Paraburkholderia bryophila: one gene and its partner. The protein of the gene in region 2 interacts with the protein of the main gene of each other region in a pairwise test. Links are inferred from orthologs where the notes say so. Each region holds a gene or a part of one and is shown on either strand. Other genes may lie near its edges.

Evidence for each region. The genes of interacting proteins can lie anywhere in the genome.
Region 1: the proteins of hypB (region 2) and GGD40_RS20670 interact in binary tests that used the Escherichia coli proteins (3 or more experiments, as listed by UniProt). The link is inferred for Paraburkholderia bryophila from one-to-one orthologs.

Annotation. Positions count from the first base shown.
Region 1 is NZ_JACCAS010000001.1:4,607,478-4,612,577, forward strand. The notes cover bases 2,252-5,076. They hold GGD40_RS20670 (FKBP-type peptidyl-prolyl cis-trans isomerase), read left to right. Parts: upstream 2,252-3,306; coding sequence 3,307-3,846; downstream 3,847-5,076. Other genes in these bases: GGD40_RS20665 (cupin domain-containing protein), read right to left, coding at 2,252-3,274; GGD40_RS20675 (hypothetical protein), read right to left, coding at 3,826-5,076. In the rest of the region: GGD40_RS20660 (ATP-dependent DNA helicase), read left to right, coding at 1-1,352; GGD40_RS36975 (hypothetical protein), read right to left, coding at 1,512-1,787; more of GGD40_RS20665, read right to left, coding at 2,033-2,251; more of GGD40_RS20675, read right to left, coding at 5,077-5,100. UniProt on the Escherichia coli protein: Folding helper with both chaperone and peptidyl-prolyl cis-trans isomerase (PPIase) activities. Chaperone activity prevents aggregation of unfolded or partially folded proteins and promotes their correct folding.
Region 2 is NZ_JACCAS010000001.1:253,843-261,930, forward strand. What follows is about bases 1-2,855. They hold hypB (hydrogenase nickel incorporation protein HypB), read left to right. Parts: upstream 1-889; coding sequence 890-1,822; downstream 1,823-2,855. Other genes in these bases: hypE (hydrogenase expression/formation protein HypE), read left to right, coding at 1-540; hypA (hydrogenase maturation nickel metallochaperone HypA), read left to right, coding at 561-890; GGD40_RS01095 (LysR family transcriptional regulator), read right to left, coding at 1,849-2,736; GGD40_RS01100 (chloride channel protein), read right to left, coding at 2,821-2,855. Also shown: more of GGD40_RS01100, read right to left, coding at 2,856-4,620; GGD40_RS01105 (MarR family winged helix-turn-helix transcriptional regulator), read right to left, coding at 4,623-5,039; GGD40_RS01115 (sensor domain-containing diguanylate cyclase), read right to left, coding at 5,978-7,501; GGD40_RS01120 (sugar ABC transporter substrate-binding protein), read left to right, coding at 7,877-8,088. UniProt on the Escherichia coli protein: Involved in the maturation of [NiFe] hydrogenases. Required for nickel insertion into the metal center of the hydrogenase. Exhibits a low intrinsic GTPase activity, which is essential for nickel insertion.

The sequences.
Region 1 (5,100 bases), 4.4 Mb from region 2 along the record:
CCAACACGGTCATCTTCGACGAAGCGCATCAGTTGCCGGAAACCGCCACGCTGTTTTTCGGCGAGACGCTGTCCACCACGCAGTTTCTCGAACTGGCCCGCGACTCAGTTGCGGAGGGCCTGGGTCATGCGCGCGAAACCGTCGACTGGGTGAAGCTCGGCTCGACGCTCGAACGCGCGGCGCGCGACGTGAGGCTCGCGTTCAAGGAAGACTCCGTGCGTTTGTCGATCGGGCAGTTGCCCGACGACCATCCGCTGTTTGCCGCGCTCGAAACGCTCGAAACCGAACTCGATGCATTGACCTCGGCGCTCGCGAGCCAGGCCGAGCGCGCCGAATCGATCGGTGCGTGTCTGCGCCGCGCACGCGAGCTGCAAGGCGTGCTCGCCGGCTGGACCACGCCACCCACCGAAACCGAACGCGCAGCGGCTGACAACGCGGCTCAAGGCGCGTCCGCCGACGGCAAGAGCGAACGCGCCGACCCGAACGAAAAAGTGCGCTGGATCGAAGTCTTCTCGCATACCGTGCAGTTGCATGAAACGCCGCTGTCGGTCGCGCCGATCTTCGCGAAGCAGCGCGCCGGCGTGCCGCGTGCATGGATCTTCACGTCAGCCACGTTGTCGGTGCGCGGCGACTTCACGCACTACGCCGCGCAGATGGGCCTGAACGCCAAGCGCTCGATGACGCTGCCCAGCCCCTTCGACTATCCGACGCAAGGGCTGCTGTACGTGCCGCGCAATCTGCCGCAGCCTTCCTCGCCGATGTTCACCGACGCCGTGTTCGACGCTGCGTTGCCCGCGATAGAAGCGTCGGGCGGCGGTGTCTTCATGTTGTGCACGACGCTGCGCGCGGTGGACCGCATCTCGACCAAATTGCGCGACACGATCGAAACACGCGGCTGGGACTATCCGCTGCTCGTGCAGGGCGATGCGAGCCGCACCGAATTGCTCGACCGTTTCCGCTCATACGGCAATGCGATCCTGGTGGGCAGTCAGAGTTTCTGGGAGGGTGTCGACGTGCGCGGCGACGCGCTGTCGCTGGTGGTGATCGACAAGCTGCCGTTCGCGCCGCCTGACGACCCGGTGTTGTCCGCGCGTCTCGACGCGTTGACGAAGAAAGGCTTGAGCCCGTTCGCCGTGCATCAGTTGCCGCAGGCGGTGATCACGCTGAAGCAGGGCGCAGGCCGTCTGATTCGCGCTGAGACCGATCGCGGCGTGCTGATGATCTGCGACACGCGCCTCGTCGACAAACCGTATGGGCGCCGTATATGGCAGAGCCTGCCGCCATTCAAGCGCACCCGTGAGATCGAGGTGGTGCGCGAGTTTTTCGAAGAGAGCGCGACGCCGGCTGAATAAATCACGCCGGTCGGTATTAAGTCGGCGCTGTTGTAAAAAGCGGCGCCCAAACGACAAAACGCCACGGATGTGAATCCGTGGCGTTTTGCTTTACTGCCCGGGAAATCGAGGGGATTTCCCGATGCAGTTTTCGCCCAGAGGCGAACCCTATGCGACAGCTTACTGGCTTGCGCCCGAAGCCGGAGCAGCAGCCGAAGCAGCAGCGTCCGAAGCAGCAGCGGTTGCGTCCGAAGCAGCCGTCGTAGCCGAAGCAGCAGCGTCGCTCGCAGCAGCAGCAGCACCCGAAGCAGCCATCGCCGAATCCGAAGCTGCAGCAGCCGGTGCCGAAGCAGCAGCTGCGTCGCTAGCCGGGGCAGCGGCTTGATCGTTGCTCTTGTTGCATGCAGCCAGTGCCACAGCTGCCAACAGGGATGCTACGAGGAGGGATTTCTTCATGATCACGTCCTTTTATGGATTAAAGGTAAGCAACAGCGCAAAATAAAACCGGTAATGTGCTCCAACACCGACCTGGGCCGTTGGTGGAGAAGCTCTTTGAACGAGCTGGAATCTTCCCTACGGCTTGGGCGGAAATTATATGCACTTTCGTACTGACAATCCATAAATCCGGGGTCAATACGTTGTCTTTCTCATACAAAATTTGAAAGTACGGTATAGCAGGTGAGCAAGAGTTGCGCAAACAGTTACGCGAGCTCGCCCACTTCTATCCAGCCCGCACAATACCACTCGTGTAGCAATGCTGTCACCGACGAATCGTGTGAGAGTGTTACAAAGCGTTTCGCACTCATACACCGGTGGTCAGCGAGGTCAATCAACCACTTTTTTGCGCCATCAAATAACGTTTCCTCTCCATTTACGAAGAAAAAACGGCGGTTGTACAACAAATTAGTCTTGCGGTTCAGCCGAATGCCTGACTTTGATGCGCGACTGATAAAACGGGCTTCATTAAGCGGCCTTTGCGGCGGATCAAACACGACACTCGGCTTCGGTTCGCTGAGGTACGTGCCAAGGAACGACGCAATATCCTGCTCTTTCCATTTGATGCCAGCAAGGATCGATCCAACCCTTTCGACCAGCGCCGCCGGCAATTCGGCCGGACGCTCGACGGCGGGTTGCTGCGGGTCGCGATACAACGCGCCTGGGCTGCCCGCCGACTCGCCGCGCTCGGCCAGATGATAGAGGAACTGTGCCGTCAACTCGCTCGCCGAGGGCGCGCGGAAACCGATCGAGCAAGTCATGCATTCACCTTCGGCGATGCCGTCATGGGCGATGTGCGGCGGCAGGTAAAGCATGTCGCCCGGCTCGAGCACCCATTCCTCTTCGGCCTGGAAATTCTGTAAAACTTTCAAAGGCAGACCGTCTCGCAGTGTCAGATCTTTCTGCGCGCTGATGCGCCAGCGGCGCTTACCTTTTACTTGCAAAAGAAACACATCGTAGGAATCGAAGTGCGGGCCGACACCACCGCCGTCACTTGCGTACGAGATCATCAGGTCGTCGAGCCGCGCGTCCGGCACGAAGCGGAAGCGGTCCAGCAACGCGCGGGCACGGTCGTCGTAAAGATCGACGCCTTGCACGAGTAAAGTCCATGCGCGCTGCTTCACCGACGGCAGTTCGTCCGGCGCGAACGGGCCGTGCTCGAGTTGCCACTTGTTGCGAAAATGGGTGATCAGACGGGCTTCGACTTCGTCCTGATCGGCCAGCTCGAAAAATTCGTCCCGCGAGAGCGGCGCCTCGACGTTCGGGATCGCTTGACGGATCAGCAGCGGCTTCTTTTGCCAGTAGCGGCGCATGAATTGCGCCGGCGTCAGATTGCCGAGCAACGGTGTCGGCGTATCGGACGAAGGCGGCAGAACCGGCTTCGCCGCCGATGAAGAATTTCGTGCCGAAGCTATGTCGGCCGGGTGGTCAGAGGGCCGCTTGGGCATCGTATAATGTGGGTTGTATTCTGGAGAATCGAATGAAAATCGCAAAGAACACCGTCGTGTCGGTCGCTTACAAGCTGTCGGATGCGCAGGGCAATCTGATTGAAGAAAGCGACGAGCCGATGGTCTATCTGCACGGCGGCTATGATGGCACGTTCCCCAAGATCGAGGAAGAGCTCGACGGCCACGAGGCCGGCTTCGAGGCTCAGATCCAGCTTGAGCCGGCCGACGCGTTTGGTGAGTACGACCCCGACCTCGTGAAGATCGAGCCGCGCGATCGTTTTCCTGAACCGCTTGAAGTCGGCATGCAATTCGAAGGCACGCCGGAAGAGGGCGACGACGATCTCGATTCGCTCGTCTACGTCGTGACGGATGTCGCGGAAGACAAAGTCGTACTCGACGGCAATCATCCGCTCGCCGGCATGGCGCTGCGTTTCGCACTCACGGTCAAAGACGTGCGTCCCGCGACTGAAGACGAAATCCAGCACGAACATGCGCATGGCGCCGACGGCCTCGAAGTCCTCGACGAAGACGACGAAGCCGACGACGACAAGTCAGGGCCCACGTTGCACTGAACTGGCGGGCACGCCGCCGTTTACGGTCGAACCTGACGCGGCGCCCGGCATGTGCGGCAACGTAGCGGAGGCGGGCGGGCCCGAAGTCGCGGGCCCGTAGCCGCCGCCACCCTGATCGGCCGGAATGCGCGGTTGCTGATCCGGTTGCGAGTCCCCGGGCGTCGGCAACAGTGGCGGCAATTCCGAAGCGGGACCGAGCGCCGGTACAGCCGGTATCGAGGCGGCAGGCTCTTCGTGCGGCAGCAACGGCGGCGGCACGGGCAAGGGCATTTGCTTCGGCACGTCGCGCACACTCACGCGGAACGGCGGTTTCCTGCCGAGATCCGCTTCAATCCGAATCCATTGGTTAAGACGATCATGCGGCGCCAGCGCGATCCGCGTCAGATTCGTCACCAGCGCGCCCTTGTCATTGCGTAACGGCTGATCGATCAGGAAGCCGCCGCTCGCGCGTTCGTCGTCGCAATGAATCACCAGTACCGGTCCGCGGAAAGTCTGCGCGAGTTTGACGAGGCTGCGCTTGAATTCGAGAAAACCATCGCGGCGTGTGCTGCGGGCAAAACGCAGCCAGGCGAAACGGTCCGGCCGTTCATAGCGCTCCGGGTCGGGGTCACCTTGAATGAACACGACGATCGCGCGCGCGTCGCGGCGTTTCGCATATTCGCCGGCATGCTCGAGCCAGAATGCATTGGCAATCACCCGATCCTCAAATTCACCGTTGCGGCCACCCGCGCTCAGGTAGTGATTGTTCGGGCTCGGCGCATTCAGACCGATAAACACGGTATCGCCTACTTGCCAGCGCACGTTCTCGCGAAACGGACGAAAGCGCGAGACTTCGCTTTCGCGCGTCAGCGTGATGGGGTTCTGGCCCATCGACGTCGAGTCGGCGAAGAGGGTCTGGCGCAACTGGTCGAGCCGTTCGGTCGGATCGAAGCCGCCGGCCTCGGCCGTGCCGCAATCGGCCCAGTCATGCTGGCCCGGAATGAAGAACAGAGCGGGCCGCGACGTCTCGAGCAACGCGTGACGGCGCTCGTAGAGCGCGTCGCGGCAGGCTTCTCTCGCCCCCTTCAGATTGCCGTTGTAGACGATGAACGCGATGTCGCGTTCCCGGCCGATCGCGTCGATCAGGCGCTGCGTGGCGGCTTCGTCGGCGGTGTTTTGCAACGTGTTGGCGATGACCGCGAACGCGTAGCGCTGCGCTTCGGCGTGCGCCGGTTGGGCGCACATGAGCAGACCCGTGAGCACGCCCATGAGCGG
Region 2 (8,088 bases):
CGGCCCGGCGACGTAGTGATCGTCAACGGCTTTCTCGGCGATCACGGCGCCGCGATTCTGGTGGCGCGCCAGCAGCTTGCGCTCGACGCCGACATTAAAAGCGATTGTTGTCCCCTCAACGGATTGATCGCGGCGATGCTCGACGTGTGCCCGCGAATCCACTGTCTGCGCGATGCGACGCGCGGCGGTGTCGCGACCGTATTGAACGAGTTCGCGCAGAGTTCACGGGTGAGGATACGGCTGGACGAAACCGCGTTGCCGCTGCGCGAGCCGGTGCAGGGCGCGTGCGAAATTCTCGGTCTGGACCCGCTCTATCTGGCTAACGAAGGCAAGCTGGTCGCCGTGGTCCCCGCGGATGCCGCGCAGCAGGTGCTGACCGCGATGCGGGCGCATCCGGCCGGCCGCGAGGCGGCGGTGATCGGCACGGTCGAAGCGTGCGACGAAGGCGCGGAAGAAGGCCTCGTGGTCATGCAGACGACGTTCGGCGGGCAACGTATCGTCGATATGCTGGTGGGCGAGCAATTACCGCGCATCTGCTGACGAAACGCCGGGAGCGTCACATGCACGAGTTGAGTATCGCCAGCAGCGTGGTCGAGATTTGCGCGGAGCAGGCGCACGGCGCGCGCGTCAGACGGGTCACGCTGGAGATCGGGCAACTCTCGGCGGTGATGCCGGAGGCGATCCGTTTCTGTTTCGACGTGTGCGCGAAAGATACTGCGGTCGAAGGCGCCACGCTGGAGATCGTCGAAATTCCGGGGCAGGCGAGGTGCCTCGCGTGCGGCGCGACGCTCGACGTCGAGGTGCCGTTCGGACAGTGCGCGTGCGGTAGCGAGGATCTCGAGTTGATTGCCGGGCAGCAGTTGAAAATCCGGCAGATGGAGGTAGTGTGATGTGTACGACATGCGGGTGCTCGGAGACGGGGAGTGCGGCGGCGGTGACCGATCTGGATGCGCAGACGAAGCCGGCGGCGGGTGCGGTTGAGACGGTTTATCGGCGGGTGGATCGGCCTGCGCATGGGCCTGCGCATCCGCATCCGCACACGCATCCGCACACGCATCCACACGAGCACGACCATACGCATCCGCACGAGCACGACCATGAGCATCCGCACGACCATGAGCATCCGCCGCATCGCCACGACGAACACGGCGCGACGATCACCTTGGAGCAGGACATTCTGGCGAAAAACCAGCTACTGGCCGAACGCAATCGCGGCTGGCTGGCGGGCCGTTCGATCGTGGCGCTCAACCTGATGAGCTCGCCGGGTTCGGGCAAAACCACGCTGCTCGAACGGACGATCCGCGACCTGGGCGAAACGTTGCCCATGTCGGTTATCGAAGGCGATCAGGCCACGCTCAACGACGCCGAACGGATTCGCGCGACCGGCGCCCGTGTGGTGCAGATCAACACGGGTACGGGATGCCATCTGGACGCCGCCATGGCAGCGCGGGCGCTGACGCAACTCGATCCGCCGTTGCATTCGGTCGTGATGATCGAGAACGTCGGCAATCTGGTGTGCCCGGCGTTGTTCGATCTCGGCGAAGCGGCCAAGGTGCTGATTCTGTCGGTGACGGAAGGCGAGGACAAGCCGCTCAAATATCCGCACATGTTCCAGGCCTGTTCGTTACTGCTGTTGAACAAGATCGATCTGTTACCGCACCTGCAGTTCGATGTCGAGCGCTGCGTCGACTACGCCCGCCGCGTCAATCCCCGCATGCAGATTCTTCAGGTTTCGGCGCAGACGGGCGAGGGCATGGACGGATGGTACGGCTGGTTGCGCGCGCTGACGGCGGACGCCGCGCCGCGTTCCGCCGCGCGCTGAAAACGCGCCGCGTCGGGTCTTTGGGGTCAGCTCTTTTTGAACAGATCGCGCGCGAGCGAGCACAGCAGCGTGGTCGCCGGCGATTCGTCCTGCAGGCGGCGGCTCATGATGATCGGCGAGACCACGTTGGCCGCCGGAATCGGCCGGTACACCACGCCATGCGCGCGCAAGCCTTCCACGCTTTCCGGCACGAGGCACACGCCCACTTGCGCGGCCACCAGACCCAGCGCGGTCTGCAGTTCCCGCACTTCATGAATCGCTTTCGGCTCCAGCGCGTGATCGTGCAGGGCGGACAGTTGCTGGTCTGCGTAGCTCGGCCGCGGCGTGCTCGGATAGACGATCAAGGTTTCCGCCGCGAGCGCGGCCAGCGTCACCGCTTTCTTCTGTCTGGCGAGCGGATGGCCTTGCGGCAGCGCGGCGATCATCCGTTCTTCGACGAGCACCTCGCGCGCCAGTTGCGCGTCATCGAAACGCAGGCGGCCGAAGCCCACGTCGATGCGGCCACCCTTGAGCGCGCCGAGCTGTTCGATCGTGAACATTTCGATCAGCGACAACTCGATCTGCGGCGCGGCCTCGCGAAACGCGCGGATCACGGCGGGCAACGCGCCATATAGCGTCGACGGCACGAAGCCGATCACGATACGTTCGGCCAGTTGCGCGAGACGCCGGGTGAGCGGCGCGAGTTCATCGGCGTCGTCGATCAGGCGCTTGGCCTGCGCGTAGAAAATCCGCCCGGCTTCGGTGAGCCGCAACGGCCGCGCGCCGCGTTCGAACAGCGGCAACCCGACGCTTTCCTCGATCTGCTGGATCTGGCGGCTCAGCGGCGGCTGCGTCATATGCAGACGATTCGCCGCCCGCGTGATGTTCATTTCTTCCGCGACCGCGATGAAGTAACGCAGTTGACGAAGTTCCATGCAGATCCCTGAGGGAGAGGAGCGCTGATCGATTGCCGCGGTTGGCCACGCGGTTTCCCACCGTGGCGCGGGCGGCGGTTGCCTTCAGCCGGCTTTGCGACCCGCCGCAAAACGCCGCCTGGCCGGCGTCGGCACGAGCCTTCTGAAGCGTTCCCGCTTGTGTTCTTCTTCGAAGTGGCTCAACGACGGCTTCACCAGGTCGCTGCGCGACACGATGCCGATGAGGCGCAAAGTCTTGCCGTCGGCCACCACGGGCAGCCGTTCAAGTCCCTGCACGGCGAGCCGCGTGGCGACGAGTCGGCAGGTTTCGGACGGCAAGGCAAAGACCGGCGTGGTTTGAGCGAACACGTCGGCGAGTGTCGTTGCGCGAGCAAGCGCTTCATCGTCGCGACAGAAACGGTCGAGTGCCGCTCGGTCGGCCACGCCGATCACCGCGCCGTCCCGTATGACCGGATAGGCGCGACGCAACTGCCCGGCGCCGAAATACGCGTTCAGTGCCGCGCCGACCGTCATGCTGGCATCGATCGAATCGACGGCGGCCGTCATGACTTCGTCGACGTAGTGACGTTCGAGCGGATCGACGCCGTACTCGCGATAGATGTGATAACCGCGCCGCGCGATTTTCTCCGTCATGATCGAACGGCGCATGACCACCGTCGAAAAACCATGCGCGATCAGCGTGGCCGTCAACAGCGGCAACAGCGCATTGCTGTCGTGGGTCAGGCCGAAAGCGAACACGATCGCCGTCAGCGGGGCACCGAGCGTTGCGCCCAGCGTGGCGGCCATGCAGACGAGCGGCCACAGCGCCGGCTGGTTGCCAGGCAGCCAGTGCGACAGCACCGTGCCGAGGCCGGCGCCGAGCATCAACAGCGGTGCGAGCACGCCGCCGGAGGTGCCGGAGCCGAGCGCGACGACCCACATCACGGCCTTCACGGCGAGCAGCAGCAGCGCGATTTGCAACGCGATGTGCTGATGCAGCAGGTCGCCGATCACGTCGTAACCGACACCGAGCGCGCGCGGTTCGAGCCAGCCGCCGATACCGACGACGATCCCACCGAGCGCGGGCCACCACATCCAGTGAAGCGGCAGCTTGCCGAACAGATCTTCGGTCTTGTACAACGCAGCGGAAAGCCCGGACGCGAGCGCGCCCGACAGCAAGCCGGCAATCACGCAGGACAGCAGCGCCCAGCTATCCGGCGGGGTGGTTTCGAGCGGAAAGAGCGGGCCCGCACCGAAGCACAGCGCGCGAGCGAAACCGGCGACCGCGCAGGCGATCGCCACCGGCAGGAAACTACGCGGCCGCCACTCGAACAGCAACAGTTCGACCGCCAGCAGCACGGCCGCCACTGGCGTGCCGAACACGGCGGTCATGCCGGCGGCCGCACCGGCGACCAGCAGCGTCTTGCGCTCCGCCGCCGTGACCTTCACGCATTGCGCGATCAGCGAGCCGAGTGCGCCGCCCGTCATGATGATCGGGCCTTCCGCGCCGAACGGGCCGCCGCTGCCGATCACGATGCCGGACGACAGCGGCTTGAGCAGCGCCACTTTCGGCGACATGCGGCTTTTGCCGAACAGGATCGCTTCGATCGCCTCGGGAATCCCATGGCCGCGAATTTTCTCGGAACCGTAACGCGCGATCAGGCCGACGATCAGACCACCGATCACCGGCACGCCGATCACCCACAGACCGAGCGTATTCCCGGCCGGCGAGCGTTCGACGAACGACAGCGTGCCGAAGAAGAACAGATTGGTGAACAGGCGAATCAGATTCAGCAGCACGTATGCCGCGAGCGTGCTGACCGCCCCGATGCACGCGGCTAACGCAAAAATGCCGGGCAGCCGCGCGTTGGCTGAAAAATCGCGCTTGTGTGACGCTGTGCTCATGATTACTCGTAGTCGATCTGTGGAACCTGGAACGCGCCCTGCAGCGATTTCAACTCCGCCCGGTGCAATTCCGCCAGTCGCGCCAGCACCCGTTCGCCGGCTTTCTCAAGATGCACTTCCACCTGGCGGCGATCGGTTTCGCTAACCTGGCGGCGCACCAGATTGAGCGCTTCGCAACGCGACACCAGCGCGACCACGCCGTGATGTTGCGACTGCAAGCGTTCGGCCAGTTCGCCGACGCTCGCCCAGTCGCGCTCCGGATAACCCTTGATATGCAGCAGCAACAGATACTGCAGCGGCGTGATGCCTTCGCTCTGCGCCGCCTGTTCCGAGAAGTGTTCGAAACGCCGCATCTGGTAGCGAAACTCCGATAGTTGCTCGAAGTCGGTTTTTTTCAAGCCGTTAGTGCGTGCTTTCATGGCGTGTCTGCTGGTTTGAATTCGTATCACGAGATGATGCAATGGCTCGCGCTGCGGGTCCGTGCACGCTTTGCATGCTTTGCGCGTTGCCGTTGAAACCGCGCGATATGGCCTGAAGTTCCACTTCATGCAGCAGCGCTTCGAGGTCGTCCGGATCGATGTCCAGCATTTCACTGCGACGCTTCAGCACCGCTTCGAAATCCGCGCGTGTAAAGCCGGCGCGCGGCGGCTCGCCCGTAACGTTGGCGTTGCCGGTCGCGGCGCGGCTCGGCCGGTGCGCGTGCGGGTAACGGTGGCCGGTTGCGGCGTGATAAACCAGCGCCGCCGCCAGCAGCGCGGCCGACTGGATCGCGATCGGCTCCAGCACGAAGCGGTAGCCCAGCGCATGAATGGCGGGGCCGCCCAGCACCGCTGTCAACGCCACCGCGCCGGACGGCGGGTGAACGCAGCGCAGCGCGAACATGCCGCAGATCGACAGCGCGACGGCTAGCGCGGCGGCGAGCGTCGGGTCGCCGATCAGGTTGGCGCAGGTCACACCGATTGCGGCAGAAACGAGATTGCCGCCGATCAGCGACCAGGGCTGCGCCAGCGGGCTCGCGGGCACGGCGAACAGCAGCACGGCGGAGGCGCCCATCGGCGCGACCAGCAACGGAATATTCGCCGCAGGCCCAAGCAGCAAACGCATGGAGCCGCTGGTGAACGCGATGCCGACGAGTGCGCCGAGGCAGGAACGCACGCGTTCCTGCCATCGCACGGAAACCGGTGCGGGGATAAAACTGGCCAGCCAGCGAAGTGCGACGGAATGGAACACGGTGTAGGGACGAGCGAGGTTGAAGACAATGCCGGCGCGAAATTGCCGGACAGAACCCGGCAACGCGAAGGCGCGGTGGCCGCAATTATATGTCAATGTGATATAAATTGCTGGCGGGCTTCAACCCCTACACACGCGACGACAGCGACACCTTGTTGCGCCCGCTTGCCTTGGCGTCGTAGAGCGCCTCGTCGGCGGCTTTGATTACGGCGGTCACTTCGTCATCGCGCTGCGGTTCGCAACTGACCGCGCCGATACTCGCCGTCACGCGTCCGTACTCGCTGCCGGCGTGTTCGATCGCGCAATTGGAAATGGCGTTGCGAATCCGTTCCGCGATTTCCGTTGCGCCTTCCGCCGGCGTATCGGGCAACACGACGATGAATTCCTCGCCGCCGTAACGCGCGGCGGTATCCGCCGGTCGCCGGATGCTGTCGGTAATGCAGCGCGCCACCGCGGCTAGCGCATCGTCGCCGGCCTGGTGGCCGTAGGTATCGTTGTACGACTTGAACCGGTCGATATCGACGAACAGCAGCGACACCATGCTGCGGGTGCGTTTTGCGCGGCGCCATTCCGTATCGAGAATCTCGCCGAGGCTGCGGCGATTGTTCAAACCCGTGAGGCCGTCGGTTCGCGCCAGCAGGCGCAATTCCGACTCCGCGCGCATGCGCCGTCGCAACTGGATGCCGAGCAGCGAGGTCAAGCCGATAAACACCGAGCCGAACACGACCATCAGCGAACCGATTGTCAGCGCGCGGCGGCGCCAGTTCGCATAGATGTCACTTTCCGCGGCGGCGGCCATGATGATCAGCGGCGTATTGGGGAAATTGCTGAACCAGTAGAGGCGCCGCACCCCGTCGATCGACGCGGTATCTTCGAAGCTGCCTTCGTTGGCGGCCATGAAGTGGCGGAAGGTGCTGGCGTTGTGGATATCGCGGCCGATAACCTTGTGATCGTAAGGTTGGCGCATCACCATCACGCCGTTTTTGCCGATCAGCGACAGTGAACCGTGCGGCCCCAGCGAAAGCCCCGCGAACAGCGTGTGGAAATACTCGAGGTTGACCGCCAGCAGCACGATGCCGCCGAACGAGCCGTCCGGATTCGAAATGCGCCGGGTCAGCGCGATACTCGGCGACCCGCTTCTCAGCCGCGACTCGTAAGGATCGCTGACATACGTGCCGACGTTCGGATTGTCGCGGTGAACGATGAAGTATTTTCTGTCGGCGAAATTGCCTTGGCGCGGCACGTCGCTGCCGGAATCGATAACGATATTGCCCTTGGCATCGAGCACGAGGATCGAGCCCAGATATTTGGCACTGGCAGCCCGGTCGAACAACACCTCACGGCGCATTCTCGGCGACAGCGCCATGACCTCCGGGTCCTTGACGTTGTCGACCACGGCTTGCAGCGAGAGGTCGTAGAGCTCGAAATTGCGCTCTATGTCGCGTTCGGCGATCAGCGCGATATCGCGCAAGGTGTCGCGGGTGTGATCGAGCGTGTCCTGGCGGCTTTGGTAAAGCACGATTCCGCATAAACCGACCATTACGATCGCGATCACCGCGCCGCATGCCGCAACGAGCAGCGACGACGACGCGAATTTCCGTGTGACCAGCCCCCGGAAGTCCGCAACCAGATCGTTTTCCGTTTTTATCATCTTTTTCGGACCACGCAAGCCCGGCTTTGGCGACGCCAGGGCGGTCGTCAGGAGGACACCGTGGCGGCAGCGTCCGCCGGGCATCCTGCTTCACTGATGCGGTGCCCATGGTATCAGGCTTAAACCGCCTGTTGCCGTTTGTTTCAGGCGGCCGTTGGCTAACGGTAAGCGTACTGATCAATCGTCTAACAGGTTCAGGGTATACATCGATTAAAGGGCAAAAGTTCGTGATATAGGATTTTCTTCGGGGTTGTCTGGCGCACGCGCATGCACACAGGTTTTGTGGGTGTGGTGGAGCCCGGCACCGGCGCTTTCCTGGCCAGCGCCGTCATGCACACAGCGAGTTATTCCATAACTGAACGACTGGAGACTGACATGGCGGACGAACAGGAAGACAAGGACGACGTACAACACACACGCCGCGGACTGCTGCAAGGCGCGGGCCTCGGCGCGGCGCTGGCGCTGCTCGGCGGCGGCCTGGCGGCGACACAGGCGGCCCGGGCGGCGGAAGGCGGGCCGTTTCCGGACCACAAGCGCTGGAAGATCGTGTTCGTCAACCACGTCACGACGAATCCGTTCTTCGTGCC